3 regions of the Pantoea trifolii genome follow, and region 3 is predicted to be linked to each of the others. Evidence: predicted binding sites of a transcription regulator. Region 3 holds the regulator's gene; each other region holds the start of a gene.

Region 1 (4,573 bases), 2.3 Mb from region 3:
CTCGTCTACCGTATCGCGGGTTTGGTGCCAGGCGCTGAGGCTGGCCAAGCCGCCGCACAGCATAATCAGCAGCACAAAGCCGATGGCGAGGCGCAGAAACAAACTCATTCTGCCGCTCCCAGCGTATAACCGACGCCGTGTACGGTGCGAATAAACTGGCTGCCGAGTTTCTTGCGCAGATGATGAATGTGCACCTCCACCGCATTGCTGGAGACATCTTCATCCCAGCTGTAGAGCTTTTCTTCAAGCTGACTGCGCGTCAGTACACGGCCGGGATTGCGCAGAAACAGTTCCAGCAGCGCCAGTTCGCGGCTCTTCAGGCTGACGGCTTCGCCATCGCACAGCACGCTATGGCTGCCGGGCGCCATCACCACTTTGCCGTGTTTGAGTTCTGGCTGCAGTTGGCCGTGACGGCGACGGATCAGCGCCTGCAAGCGTGCCGCCACTTCTGTCAGCGCAAACGGCTTGCACAGGTAATCGTCGGCACCGAGCTGCAATCCCTGAACGCGCTGATCGAGCGCATCGCGCGCGGTGAGGATCAGCACCGGCACATCCTGTCCTTGCTGGCGCCACTGACGCAGGATATCCAGACCATCGCGTTCCGGCAGCGACAGATCCAGCACCACCGCGTCCCAGGGCGCGGCCGCCAACGCCTGAAATCCGGCTTCGCCGGAGACAAACCAATCCACGCTGAATCCGAGTTTGATTAACCCGACTTTCAAACCGTCGCCAATCAGCGTGTCATCTTCTATCAGTAAAATGCGCATCTACTCTCCTTCTGTTAAGCGGAGTTATACGAAGCACAATCGCTCTTGTACAGCGAAAATCCCGGCAAATAGACTATTTTTCATGAATGTTAGCCCGACGGATTCTCTTAAGATCCTGTTAAGAACCTTATGGTGAAATAGCTTCCGTAAACCAACACATTCATGGAAAAGAGGTGACATATGAAAAAGTCTGCAGCCCTGTTAGCTATCATCGCCCTGGCCGCCACGCCGGTTCTTGCCGCTCAGCAAGGTGGCTTTGTTGATCCGAATGCGCCATCCGCGCAGGTGAAGTCTGGTGGCTTCAAAGCCGATAACACCAGCGTTGTCACGGTGAAACAGGCCGAAGAGATGAAGGACGATAGCTGGATCACCGTGCGCGGTACGCTTGAGAAGCAAATCGGTGATGAGGATTATCAGTTCCGTGATGCCACCGGCACCATGAAGGTCGAGATCGATCATAAACGCTGGAACGGTTTGACCATCACGCCGAAGGATCAGGTAGAACTGACCGGCGAACTGGATAAAGATTTCAACTCCATCGAACTGGACGTGAAACAGGTACGTAAACTGCCTTAATCCCTGCATCGGGGCCGCAGCAGCGGCTCCAATATCCCACCAAACTCAAATTCTCTCTGGTACAAGCGAAACGTTTCGATGGCGATCACATTTCCGTGATGCCGCCATTGAGTTGCCGTGCGCATTTTATACACTCCCGATCAGCGAAACGTTTCGCTGTGGAGTGGAAGAAATGAAAAAAGGTCGCTTGTTAAACGCTGAAGTCTCTCATGTGATTGCTCGCCTGGGGCACACCGATACGCTGACGATTGCAGATGCAGGCTTGCCGATTCCGGCTGGTCCACAGCGCATCGATCTGGCGTTAACGCCGGGTACGCCCGAATTTTTACAGGTGGTTGAGGTAGTCACGCAGGAGATGCAAGTCGAAAGCGCCCTGATGGCGGAGGAGATTAAGCAGCACAATCCGCAGCTCCATAGCGCACTGCTCGCCGTGCTCGAAGCCTTGCAACAGCACCAGGGGAATGTCATCACCATTCGTTACACCAGCCATGAACAATTCAAACAACAAACGCAGCGTAGTCAGGCGGTCATTCGCAGCGGAGAGTGTTCTCCGTATGCGAATGTCATCCTGAGCGCCGGCGTGACCTTCTGAGGCCGCTATGCAACCGTTATTGCAACTCAAAGGGATTGAAAAGTCGTTTCCCGGCGTGAAGGCGCTGAATGGCGCATCGCTTGCTGTTTATCCGGGACGCGTGATGGCGCTGGTGGGTGAAAACGGTGCCGGCAAATCTACCATGATGAAAGTGCTGACCGGCATTTACAGCATGGATGCCGGTTCCCTGCAGTGGCTCGGTCAGGATGTGGCGTTCTCTGGCCCGAAAGCGTCGCAGGAAGCGGGCATTGGTATTATCCATCAGGAACTTAACCTGATTCCGCAACTGACCGTCGCCGAGAATATCTTCCTTGGCCGCGAATTTGTTAACCGCTTTGGCCGTATCGAATGGAAAAAGATGTATGCCGAGGCGGATGCGCTATTAAAGCGCCTCAATCTGCGCTTCAACAGCCACAAGCTGGTGGGCGATTTGTCGATTGGCGATCAGCAGATGGTCGAGATCGCTAAAGTGCTCAGCTTCGAGTCGAAAGTCATCATTATGGATGAACCGACCGATGCGCTGACCGATACCGAAACGCTGTCGCTGTTCCGCGTCATCAACGAACTGAAAACGCAGGGCTGCGGCATCGTCTATATCTCGCACCGCATGAAAGAGATCTTCGAGATTTGCGATGACGTCACCGTGTTCCGCGATGGGCAGTTTATTGCCGAGCGCGCGGTGAGCGATCTCAGCGAAGAGAGCCTGATCGAGATGATGGTCGGCCGCAAACTGGAAGATCAATATCCACGTATCGATCAGCAGCCGGGTGAGATCCGCTTAAAAGTTGAAAACCTCAGCGGTCCGGGCGTTGATGACGTCAGCTTTACGCTGCGCAAAGGGGAAATCCTTGGCGTGTCGGGCTTGATGGGCGCGGGACGTACCGAACTGATGAAAGTGCTGTACGGCGCGCTGCCGCGCAGCAAAGGTAAAGTCACGCTGAATGGCCGCGAAATCACCACTCGCTCCCCGCAAGAAGGATTGGCGAACGGCATCGTTTATATCTCCGAAGATCGTAAGCGCGATGGTTTGGTATTGGGCATGTCGGTGAAAGAGAACATGTCGCTAACCGCGCTGCGCTATTTCAGCACCGGCGCAGGCAACCTGCGTCACAGCGATGAGCAGTTGGCGGTGGGCGATTTTATCCGCCTGTTCAACGTCAAAACCCCTTCAATGGAGCAGCCGATTGGCCTGCTGTCCGGCGGTAATCAGCAAAAAGTGGCGATTGCGCGCGGCCTGATGACGCGCCCTGATGTGTTGATTCTTGATGAGCCAACGCGCGGCGTCGATGTCGGGGCAAAGAAAGAAATTTATCAGTTAATTAATCAGTTTAAAGCCGAAGGGCTGAGCATCATTTTGGTGTCGTCGGAAATGCCGGAAGTGCTTGGCATGAGCGACCGCATCGTAGTGATGCATGAAGGCCATCTGAGTGGCGAATTTTCCCGTGAGCAAGCTACCCAGGAATCCCTGATGGCGGCGGCAGTCGGTAAGCAACACAGCGAGGAGTTAGTTGTATGAGCACCCAAACCTTACCCGCCAGCCGCCGTTGGTTCAGCAAAGCCTGGCTGCTGGAGCAGAAATCACTGATTGCATTGATCGTGTTGATCGCCGTGGTTGCCAGCCAGAGCCCGAACTTCTTTACGCTGGCCAACATGTTCAACATTCTGCAGCAGACGTCGGTCAACGCCATTATGGCGGTTGGCATGACGCTGGTGATTCTGACTTCGGGCATTGATCTTTCAGTGGGCTCGCTGCTGGCGCTGACTGGCGCGGTGGCGGCATCGATCGTCGGATTAGAGGTGAATGCGCTGGTGGCCGTTGCGGCTTCGCTGGCGTTGGGGGCGGCGATTGGCGGTATTACCGGCGTGATTGTGGCGCGCGGCAAGGTGCAGGCTTTCATTGCCACGCTGGTGATGATGCTGCTGCTGCGCGGCGTCACCATGGTTTACACCAACGGCAGCCCGATCAATACCGGTTTCAACGATAACGCCGATCTGTTTGGCTGGTTCGGTATCGGTCGTCCGCTGGGCATCCCTACGCCGGTGTGGCTGATGGTCGCGGTATTTGGTCTGGCGTGGTACATGCTGCATCACACGCGCCTTGGTCGTTACATCTATGCGTTAGGTGGCAACGAAGCGGCGACGCGTTTGTCGGGTATCAACGTTAATCGCGTCAAAATCATCGTTTATTCGCTGTGCGGCCTGCTGGCGGCATTGGCGGGCACCATCGAAGTGGCGCGTCTCTCTTCCGCTCAACCTACCGCGGGCACCGGTTATGAACTGGATGCGATCGCGGCGGTGGTGCTGGGCGGTACCAGCCTGGCGGGCGGTAAAGGCCGCATCATGGGCACGCTGATTGGTGCATTGATCCTCGGTTTCCTGAACAACGGCCTGAATCTGATGGGCGTATCGTCTTACTACCAAATGATTGTTAAAGCCGTCGTCATTCTGCTAGCGGTGCTGGTGGATAACAAAAGCAGTAAATAACTCTGACCTTCACACAGGATTTAAAAATGAAAAAGTTAACTGCATTGGCCGTCATTCTTGGCGCCACCCTTAGTGCTGGCGCGATGGCAAAGGACACCATTGCTCTGGTGGTTTCAACCCTGAATAATCCGTTCTTTGTGTCTCTGAAAGATGG
Region 2 (4,573 bases), 710 kb from region 3:
GGCACGCGCAGCGCACGATTGCTGGCGCAGATGCAGCAGCGCGGCTATCTCACCTCACTCGATTTGGTGTCGCGCGTGGGCGAATATCGCCCGCTGGTGGTGCCCGCGCTGCGCTGGCTCGATTATTTGGTGATCAACGAACTGGAGGCGCAATCGCTCACCGGCATCAGTTTGCGCACCCCGCAAGGGCTTGCCGCGCCTTCAGCGTTTGCCGAGGCGGCGACCTGGCTACTGCAGCAAGGCGTACGTCAGCGGGTGGTGATTCACGCACCGGAAGGGGCGTGGGGCCAGCAAGCAGAAGGCGAAGGGCGTTGGCAGCCCGCGTGGTGTTTAGCGCCGGAAGAGATCGTGGGTAGCGTTGGCGCGGGCGATGCGTTTTGCGCCGGTGTGCTTTATGCCAGCCACGAAGGCTGGTCGCTGACGGAAACGCTGAAGCTGGCGCACACCTGCGCCTGTTTTAATCTGCATGCCGCCAACGCGCTGGACGGTACGCGGCCATTAGCCGAGATGCAGCGCTGGATGGATCAGGCGATTTGCGTTTCACGCGCCGAAGAGGCAGGACGCATCACATCGGCGGAGAAAACATAGCCGAGACCGCGAATGGTGCGGATCAGGCTCGGTTGATGCGGGTTGCTTTCGATCTTGCGTCGTAGCCGCATAATCAGCACATCAATGGTGCGATCAAACACCTCGAGGCTTTCGCTGTGCGTCAGTTCGAGCAGTTGATCGCGGGTTAATACTTTGCGCGCATGCGCCACCAGCGCACGCAGTAGCGTGTATTCACCTTGCGTCAGCGGCACGCTTTCGCGCTGTGGATTGAACAGCTGACAGCGCGCATCGTCCAGCCGCCAGCCGTTAAATTGCCAGCCTTCATCCGGCAACGCTTCCGGCTGCGCCAGTCGTCCGCAGCGACGCAGTGCAGCGCGCGCTCGTGCCACCACCACGCGTGGGTTGAAAGGCTTGGCGATGTAATCATCCGCGCCCATCTCCAGTCCCACCACCATATCCGCTTCCGAGCCCATGCCGGTCAACATGATCACCAGCAGATCGGGACGCTGCCGCTGCATTTGCTGTAGCACCAGCAAGCCGTTGGTGTCTGGCAGCATCATATCCAGCATCACCAGCGAAATTTCCGGATGTAGCGCCAGCAGAGCCAGCGCATCTTTACCCTGATGGCAGCAATAAACGGTAAACACATGTTCATTCAACACATCGTGCAGCAATTCGCACACTGCACGATCATCATCGACCACCAAAATCGCGGGCTTCATGGATGCGCCTCTTTTGTTACGAAAGGGTTAAATGCAGTGTAACCCGATGTTTTTTAGCTGCAGATTCAAGCAACAGAAACGTGAGCGCCATCGCCTGGCAGAGTGCGGAAGCGTGCAGTGCCGCACTCTTTTTGCCAAACAATCGCAACGAGGGAAAACGATTGCGCGGCGCTGGTGCAATGCACCATAATCGCGCCTCATTCTGGTTCGGAATTATCCTAAGCGAAGCATTATTCGGAAACGTAATCGATTGCGTAGGGTGATGGCATAGCTATTGCTATGAGGACAGGGGAAGGTTAAACGCCTTGCGTCCAATACAACAATAAGTCTGTAAACCACATTGGCAAGGAGCGCGCGCATTCGTGCCGACTCCGCTCATGAGAGATGATGATGTTAGAAAAACTCTTCAAATTAAAAGCGCACAACACAACGGTTCGCACAGAAATCATTGCGGGTATCACTACCTTCCTGGCAATGGCTTACATCCTGTTTGTTAACCCGAGCATTCTCGGTGCAACCGGCATGGATAAAGGTGCGGTCTTCGTGGCGACCTGTCTGGCTGCGGCGATTGGCTGTGTGTTAATGGGCTTGATCGCTAACTATCCGATTGCACTCGCACCGGGCATGGGCCTCAACGCCTTCTTTACCTATACCGTGGTTCTGCATATGGGTTACACGTGGCAAGTCGCGCTGGGCGCGGTGTTCTTGTCGGCGGTGATCTTCTTTGCCATGTCGCTTTTCAAAATTCGTGAGTGGATTATTAACAGCATTCCGCTGCCACTGCGTGCCGGTATTGGTGCCGGTATCGGCCTGTTCCTGGCGATCATCGCGCTGGAAGGCGCGGGCATCGTGGTGGATAACCCAGCTACGCTGGTTGGCCTGGGCGACCTGACCAAACCGGGCCCGCTGCTGGCGCTGCTCGGCTTCTTCATCATTGTGGTGCTGGAAGCGCGTCGCGTTACCGGCGCGGTGCTGATCGGTATTTTGGTGGTGACCTTTATTTCCATGGGCATTGGCCTGACGCCGTTTGGCGGCGTGTTCTCAGCTCCGCCCTCTATCGCGCCAACCTTTATGCAGCTGGATATCGCGGGTGCGTTTAACGTTGGCCTGGTCAGCGTGATCTTCGCCTTCCTGTTCGTGGACGTGTTCGATAACACCGGCACCTTGCTAGGTGTGACCAAGCGTGCTGGACTGGCGGATGAGCAGGGCAACGTGCCGAAAATGGGTCGTGCGTTGATCGCAGATAGCGCCGCCGCGCTGTTTGGCTCGCTGCTCGGTACGTCAACCACCACCAGCTATGTGGAATCTGCTGCGGGCGTCAGCGCCGGTGGCCGTACCGGTTTGACAGCAATTGTGGTGGCGATTCTGTTCCTGCTGAGCCTGTTCTTCTCGCCGCTGGCGGGCAGCGTACCGGTTTATGCCACTGCGCCAGCGCTGCTGTTTGTTGCGGTGCTGATGGCATCTGGTCTGGCTGATATTGACTGGAAAGACATCACCACCGCCGCGCCGGTTACCGTGACAGCGCTGACCATGCCGCTGACCTACTCAATCGCCAACGGTATTGCCTTCGGATTCATCACCTGGACAGTGGTGAAACTGCTGAGCGGTCGCACCAAAGAGGTCAACCCGGCGCTGATCATTCTGTCGATTCTGTTTGTCATCAAACTGGGCTGGCTGAGCGCGTAAATCTTGCTTAACGGAAGCCCGCTCGGGCTTCCGTGTCTGCTGTTGCATCCCTTCGTTTATTTTCTGCGTGTCACCTCGCAATCCTTTTTGATACTCACTTTCCTTCAATCTCAAAACGGCCCAGGCTGTGCGTGTTGTGTAAACCTGCCCGCAAAAAATGTGCTGCGAATGGCGGGATCGTGGAATGTTAACGCTGCGCAAATCTGTTTCACTAACGGTGTGGTGGAAAGGTTGAGCAACGCGATGGAAGAGGACTCGGTAATGGATTACCCCATTAGCAATACAACTCGTGTGTTCCCACCGCTTATTTTTGACGTTGGAAACAAAGGAGATCATCAAATGGAACAATTAACCAAACGGGTTGAACAGCTGGAAAAAACCACACAGCAGATTCAGACAGATGTTGCGGTGCTTACGGCGCGTTCAGAGCATTTTGCCACCAAAGCGGATATCGAAAAGGTCAGAGCCGAGCAGGGCGTCATGCGGGTAGAGATTATGGTCGAGCTGGGGGCGCTGGAACAACGTATCGATAAGAAGTTTGAGCGGATGGAAGAAAAGTTCGACCAAAAATTCGACAAAATTGATAAAAAGTTTGAAAAGATAGACGAGAAGTTCGAGAGGATTGATGAGAAGTTCGAAAGAGTTGACCAACGATTCAATCAGTTGGAGGATAAAATAGCTGCCTTCAATAACAGCATAACCTGGAAAATCATGATACCGACCGGCCTTCTGGTGTTGGCGTGGTTTGTGCAGAATATCGTTTTGAAAACGTCATAACGCGTTTTACTGCAATGTTCCGGCCCTTTAAGGGCCGGAACGCCATCATCATTACCTGAACGGTGGCTCGTTAAAGGTTCTCAGCTTCCTTGAATGTAGCTTATCCCCTTCAGCTCGCAGCAGTTCCACCGCGCAGATGCCAATCTGCAGGTGCTCTGAGATTGCGCCTTCGTAGAAACGGTTTGCCTGGCCCGGTAGCTTGATCTCGCCGTGCAGCGGTTTATCCGATACGCACAGCAAGGTGCCGTAGGGCACGCGGAAGCGGTAACCCTGCGCGGCGATGGTGGCGCTTTCCATATCAACCGCAACGGCGCGGCTCAGGTTGAAGCGCAGCGCTGAAGCGGAGTAGCGCAGCTCCCAGTTACGGTCATCGGTGGTGACCACGGTGCCGGTGCGCAGGCGCTGTTTAACTTCTTCACCGGGCATGCCGCTCACCGCTTTGGTGGCGTCATACAAGGCGCGCTGCACTTCGGCGATGCTTGGGATTGGGATATCTGGCGGCAGTACGCTATCCAGTACGTGGTCGTCGCGCAGGTAGGCATGCGCCAGTACATAGTCGCCGATGGTCTGGCTTTCGCGCAGACCGCCGCAGTGGCCAATCATCAGCCAGGCGTGCGGACGAATCACCGCCAGATGGTCGCAGATGGTTTTGGCATTGGACGGGCCAACGCCGATGTTCACCAGCGTAATGCCGCGACGATTCGGTGATGTCAGGTGCCAGGCGGGCATTTGGTGCTTCTTCCACGCCAGATCGGACATCATCGCCGTGGGGTCTTGAGTATCGGCAGTGATCACCACTTCACCGGCGCAGGCCAGGCTGTCGTAAGGCGTGTTGGGAT
Region 3 (4,573 bases):
GCCAGCACCGCGAAGTGGTGATGACACCGGCGGGCGAGCATTTTGTACGCGAAGGGCGATCTGTTATCAAAAAAATGCTGGCAACCCGTCGACAGTGTCAGCAACTGGCGAATGGCTGGCGTGGGGAGCTAAGTATCGCGGTTGACTGCATTGTTAAACCGCAGCGCACGCGGCAGTTAGTGAAGGATTTCTATCGCCATTTTCCCGATATGGAGCTGATTATCAGCTACGAAGTGTTCAACGGCGTATGGGATGCGTTGGCTGATGGCCGGGTTGATGTGGCGATTGGCGCGACCCAGGCGATCCCGGTGGGTGGACGTTTTGCCTTTCAGGATATGGGCGCGCTGAACTGGCGCTGTGTGGTGAGTCCCGACCATCCGCTGGTCAACAGCACGGAACTGGATGATGAAACCTTGCGGGCGTGGCCATCGCTGGTGCTGGAAGATACCTCGCGTGCGTTGCCGCGCCGTATGACGTGGACGCTGGATAATCAGCGGCGGTTGGTAGTGCCAGAGTGGGAAACCGGGATGGATTGTTTGCTGGCAGGATTGTGCGTCGGAATGGTGCCGGGCCATTTGGCGCGTCCACTGCTGGACAGCCATAAACTGGTTGAACTGGCGCTGCCGCAGGCTTTTCCGGACAGCCCGTGCTGCGTTAGCTGGTCAGAACAGCGCGCGTCACCGGCGCTGGCGTGGTTACTGGCTTATCTCGGGGATGCCGAAACGCTGAACCACGAATGGCTCAGCGAAGTGTCGGCTTAGCGGCGATAGTCGCGGAACGGACCGTACGCCACCGAACGGCGTTCAATTAGCGTTGGCTGGACTTCGATTGTTTGCGGATCTTCGCGCTTGCTGGTGATGCGATCCAGCAGCATTTCCAGCGCTTTTTCACCCAGTTCGGCTTTCGGCTGGTGCACGGTGGTCAGCGCTGGGGTGAAATAGCGCGCGTTGCGCACGTTATCGTAGCCAATGACTGAGATATCCTGCGGTACGCGCAAGCCCATCTCATCAGCGGCGCAAATCGCGCCCATCGCCATGATATCGCCACCGCAGAACACCGCGGTTGGACGCTGTTTCTGATTTAAAATCTGCTGCATCGCCTGATAGCCCGATTCAGGTTCAAAGTCGCCCTGAACCACCCATTCCGGACGCACCGTAATGCCCGCTTCGCTCATCGCCTGCAGGAAGCCAGCGTGACGTCCGCCGCCGGTGTTGCGCTCCATCTGGCCTGGAATGGCACCGATATCGCGATGGCCGCGTTCGATCAGATAACGCCCGGCGAGATAACCGCCCTGAAACGCATTGTCCTGCACGGTATCGGTGAAATCACCGCGTGACGCGCCCCAATCCATCACCACCATGGGGATATTGCGGTTCTCTTCCAGCATCTGCAGCAAATCGTCTGGATATTCCGAACACATCACCAGCAATCCATCGACGCGCTTTTGCGCCATCATCGACAGGTAAGCGCGCTGCTTTTGCAGATCGTTGTGCGCATTGCCGAGAATCAGCGTATAGCCGCGTTCGAAACACCGGTTCTCCACCGCTTCGATAATTTCAGCGAAGTAGGGCGCTTCGCTGGAGGTCGCCAGCAGACCCAAGGTTTTGGTGTGATTAACTTTGAGACTACGCGCCACGGCACTGGGCGAGTAGTGTAATTCTTTGATCGCTTCCCATACGGCGTTACGCGTCTCTTCCGCAACGAAACGCGTTTTGTTGATGACATGCGAAACCGTGGTGGTTGAGACACCCGCGCGTTTTGCGACATCTTTAATTGTTGCCATGAAAATGGTACTCCTGGGCTTATCGCAACTTACTGATAAGTATATTGTTAAACGTTTGCGTCTGCTAATGCTTTTACAGCCCAAAAAAGCGGGCAAAACGGTGTGTTTTAGCAGGCGAAATCACTTCATCACGCTGTTGATACAGGATGCGCAAAATCTGTTGCGCAACGAAAGGCGGCGATTCTAGCAAGCTGATGCGTATAAAACGAGATTTTTGCCCATTGCTGTGCGAAAATCGCTTTAACCCTAATAATTGTGTGACTAAGGAGTTGTGATGAATACCGACCTGAAACTGGCGCTAATGACCACTGTTGGCGCACTGTTGATGATTATCGCCTTCAGCTTTACCGCGATCATGCATTAACAAAAAAGCCGGAGCTGAGAACAGCATCCGGCTTTTTTATGATTGTTGCGCAACAACTAGCGAATAGTTTTTGGCGTCATCATGCGACGCGCGCCCACATAGTGTTTCTGCCAGTAATCCTCACCCAATGCGCTGATCTGAATATCTTTGCCGGTACGCGGCGACTGAATGAATTTCCCGTTGCCGAGATACACGCCCACATGATCGGCAGTGCCGCGATTATTGATGCGGAAGAACACCAAATCGCCTTTCTCGAGCATTTCACGTTTAATCGGTGCCGCATCGCGCAGGTGATACATCTCATTAGCGGTGCGTGGCAGTTTGAATTTCACCAGATCTTTATAGGCGTACCACACTAAGCCGCTGCAGTCGAAACCGGTATGTGGCGAAGCACCGCCCCATTGATAGGGTTTGCCGAGTTGGCCCATCAATTTGGTCATCGCCGTTTCACGCGCCTTTTGATAACGCTGGCGGTGCGCCTTACTCATTTTGATGCCGGTCAGCGCTAACGCTTCATCATCGACGGCGATCTCAGGTGTTTTCTTCGCTAAACGTTGATGACCGTATTTCTTAGCAGAAAGTTTCAGCGGGGATTTTTTGCTGGTGGTCTTGTGCAGCGCGGTTTCTGTTTTGGTCTGTTTTTTGAGTTTGAATTTTTGAACAGCAGTCAGGCGCGATTTTTTGGTGGTGGTTTTCACCGGGCGTCGTTTGCGGCGCTCGTCTTCACGTGCGCTCTTTTTCTCTGCTTTAAGCGAACTGGCATTAACGGGCGCATGCGGAGATGCAGCAGCCACATTAAAAAACAGTTGGGCGAAAGCCAGTATGAAAAGCGTAATTAGTAGACGCATAATCCGGTTACAGGTTAAGCAGGCTGAATGAAAGCAGACTGCGGCAAAGTGAGAGAAATCTGATCAAGTGACCAGCGCCGAGGCAATTCTAATCCACTTTTTTTCCAAAAGGTAAGGCCTTTTTCCATTAATATGTTACCAGATTGATTCTGTAGCAAAAATGAGCGATTTCAGCTGGTTAACGCAGCGAAACTATTGCTAATTATTAATTTATTAATGCCAATTAATGATATGAAAATGTTATTTGTCATGCGTTAACTTAACAAACATGGCGATTCGCCAGTGCAAACGCAAAATCCCGTTTTCAGTCCGGGAGCGAAATCGCTACAATAAACAAACACGAAGTAGAAGATTAAGGAAGGCAATAATGAGTACTGTTGAAAAAATTCAGCGTCAGATCGCAGAAAACCCGATTCTGCTGTACATGAAAGGTTCTCCGAAGCTGCCAAGCTGCGGTTTCTCGGCGCAAGCCGTGCAGGCGCTTTCTGCCTGTGGCGAGCGTTTCGCATACGTGGACATTCTGCAGAACCCGGATATTCGCGCTGAAATGCCAAAATACGCTAACTGGCCAACTTTCCCGCAGCTGTGGGTCGATGGCGAACTGGTCGGCGGCTGCGACATCATCGTTGAGATGTTCCAGCGCGGCGAACTTCAGCCACTGCTGAAAGAGACCGCTGAGAAGTATAAAGAAGCGGAATAATGCAGAAGGCCGACAAATGTCGGCCTTTTCTTTGCTTACTCGGCAGACGCCTCGTCTGCAGATTCTTCACTGAAAGCCAGCGGCCAGCCGCCCAGGCGTTTCCAGCGGTTCACCAACTCACAAAATAGCGTCGCGGTTTGCTCGGTGTCATACAGCGCCGAATGCGCTTGTGTGCTATCAAACTCCATTCCCGCCGCTTTGCAGGCTTTCGCCAACACGGTTTGCCCCAGCACTAAACCACTTAACGCTGCGGTATCAAAGGTGGCAAAAGGGTGGAACGGATTGCGCTTCAGGCTGGCGCGCTCTGCGGCCGCCATCACGAAGTTGAGATCGAAAGTGGCATTGTGCGCCACGATAATCGCGCGATTGCAGCCGCTATCTTTGGTGCCTTTGCGCACCATTTTAAAAATCGCATGCAGAGCTTCGTATTCACTAACCGCACCGCGCAGCGGATTGGTGGGATCGATGCCGGTAAACGCCAGCGCAGCAGGATTCAGAATGGCGCCTTCAAACGGTTCCACATGGAAGTGCAGCGTTTCATCGCGGTGCAACCAGCCGTCTTCATCCATTTTCAGCGTTGTGGCTGCAATTTCCAGCAGTGCATCGGTTTGTGCATTGAAACCTGCGGTTTCAACGTCGATCACAACAGGATAAAAACCGCGGAAGCGTTGGTGGAGAGCGTTTAAAGCGTTCGATTCAGACATCAGGATCTCATGGCAATAAATAGGGCAGCGCGCATTATGGCAAAAATCGCAGGAGGGTGCAGCAGGAGAGGGAAATCAGCCTGCAATTAGCAGGCTGACCAGCAACCTTAGTTGCCTAAGCCGTGACCGGCATGTTTATTTTCAATCAGTTCGATCTTGTAGCCGTCTGGATCT

What was found. Region 3 encodes PurR, which represses purine synthesis genes. Its sites were predicted from a motif close to CANGCAAACGTTTGCNTG; they were not measured.
Region 1: rbsD (D-ribose pyranase) is a predicted target of PurR. The motif match lies at 1,485-1,502, and genes of this name have one in related genera.
Region 2: NQH49_RS12035 (NCS2 family permease) is a predicted target of PurR. The motif match lies at 1,422-1,439, and genes of this name have one in related genera.

Annotation. Positions count from the first base shown of each region.
Region 1 is NZ_JANIET010000001.1:4,151,395-4,155,967, reverse strand. Features, by position in the region: gene qseC (quorum sensing histidine kinase QseC) at 1-108, opposite strand, end outside; gene qseB (quorum sensing response regulator transcription factor QseB) at 105-767, opposite strand; gene NQH49_RS19355 (YgiW/YdeI family stress tolerance OB fold protein) at 948-1,343, shown strand; gene rbsD (D-ribose pyranase) at 1,516-1,935, shown strand; gene rbsA (ribose ABC transporter ATP-binding protein RbsA) at 1,943-3,451, shown strand; gene rbsC (ribose ABC transporter permease) at 3,448-4,419, shown strand; gene rbsB (ribose ABC transporter substrate-binding protein RbsB) at 4,446-4,573, shown strand, end outside.
Region 2 is NZ_JANIET010000001.1:2,574,802-2,579,374, reverse strand. Features, by position in the region: gene NQH49_RS12045 (carbohydrate kinase family protein) at 1-588, shown strand, start outside; gene NQH49_RS12040 (response regulator) at 525-1,271, opposite strand; gene NQH49_RS12035 (NCS2 family permease) at 1,659-2,957, shown strand; gene NQH49_RS12030 (hypothetical protein) at 3,219-3,734, shown strand; gene NQH49_RS12025 (AMP nucleosidase) at 3,786-4,573, opposite strand, start outside.
Region 3 is NZ_JANIET010000001.1:1,863,565-1,868,137, forward strand. Features, by position in the region: gene punR (DNA-binding transcriptional activator PunR) at 1-761, shown strand, start outside; gene purR (HTH-type transcriptional repressor PurR) at 758-1,783, opposite strand; gene cydH (cytochrome bd-I oxidase subunit CydH) at 2,058-2,147, shown strand; gene NQH49_RS08690 (C40 family peptidase) at 2,204-2,995, opposite strand; gene NQH49_RS08695 (Grx4 family monothiol glutaredoxin) at 3,360-3,695, shown strand; gene rnt (ribonuclease T) at 3,731-4,399, opposite strand; gene gloA (lactoylglutathione lyase) at 4,507-4,573, opposite strand, start outside.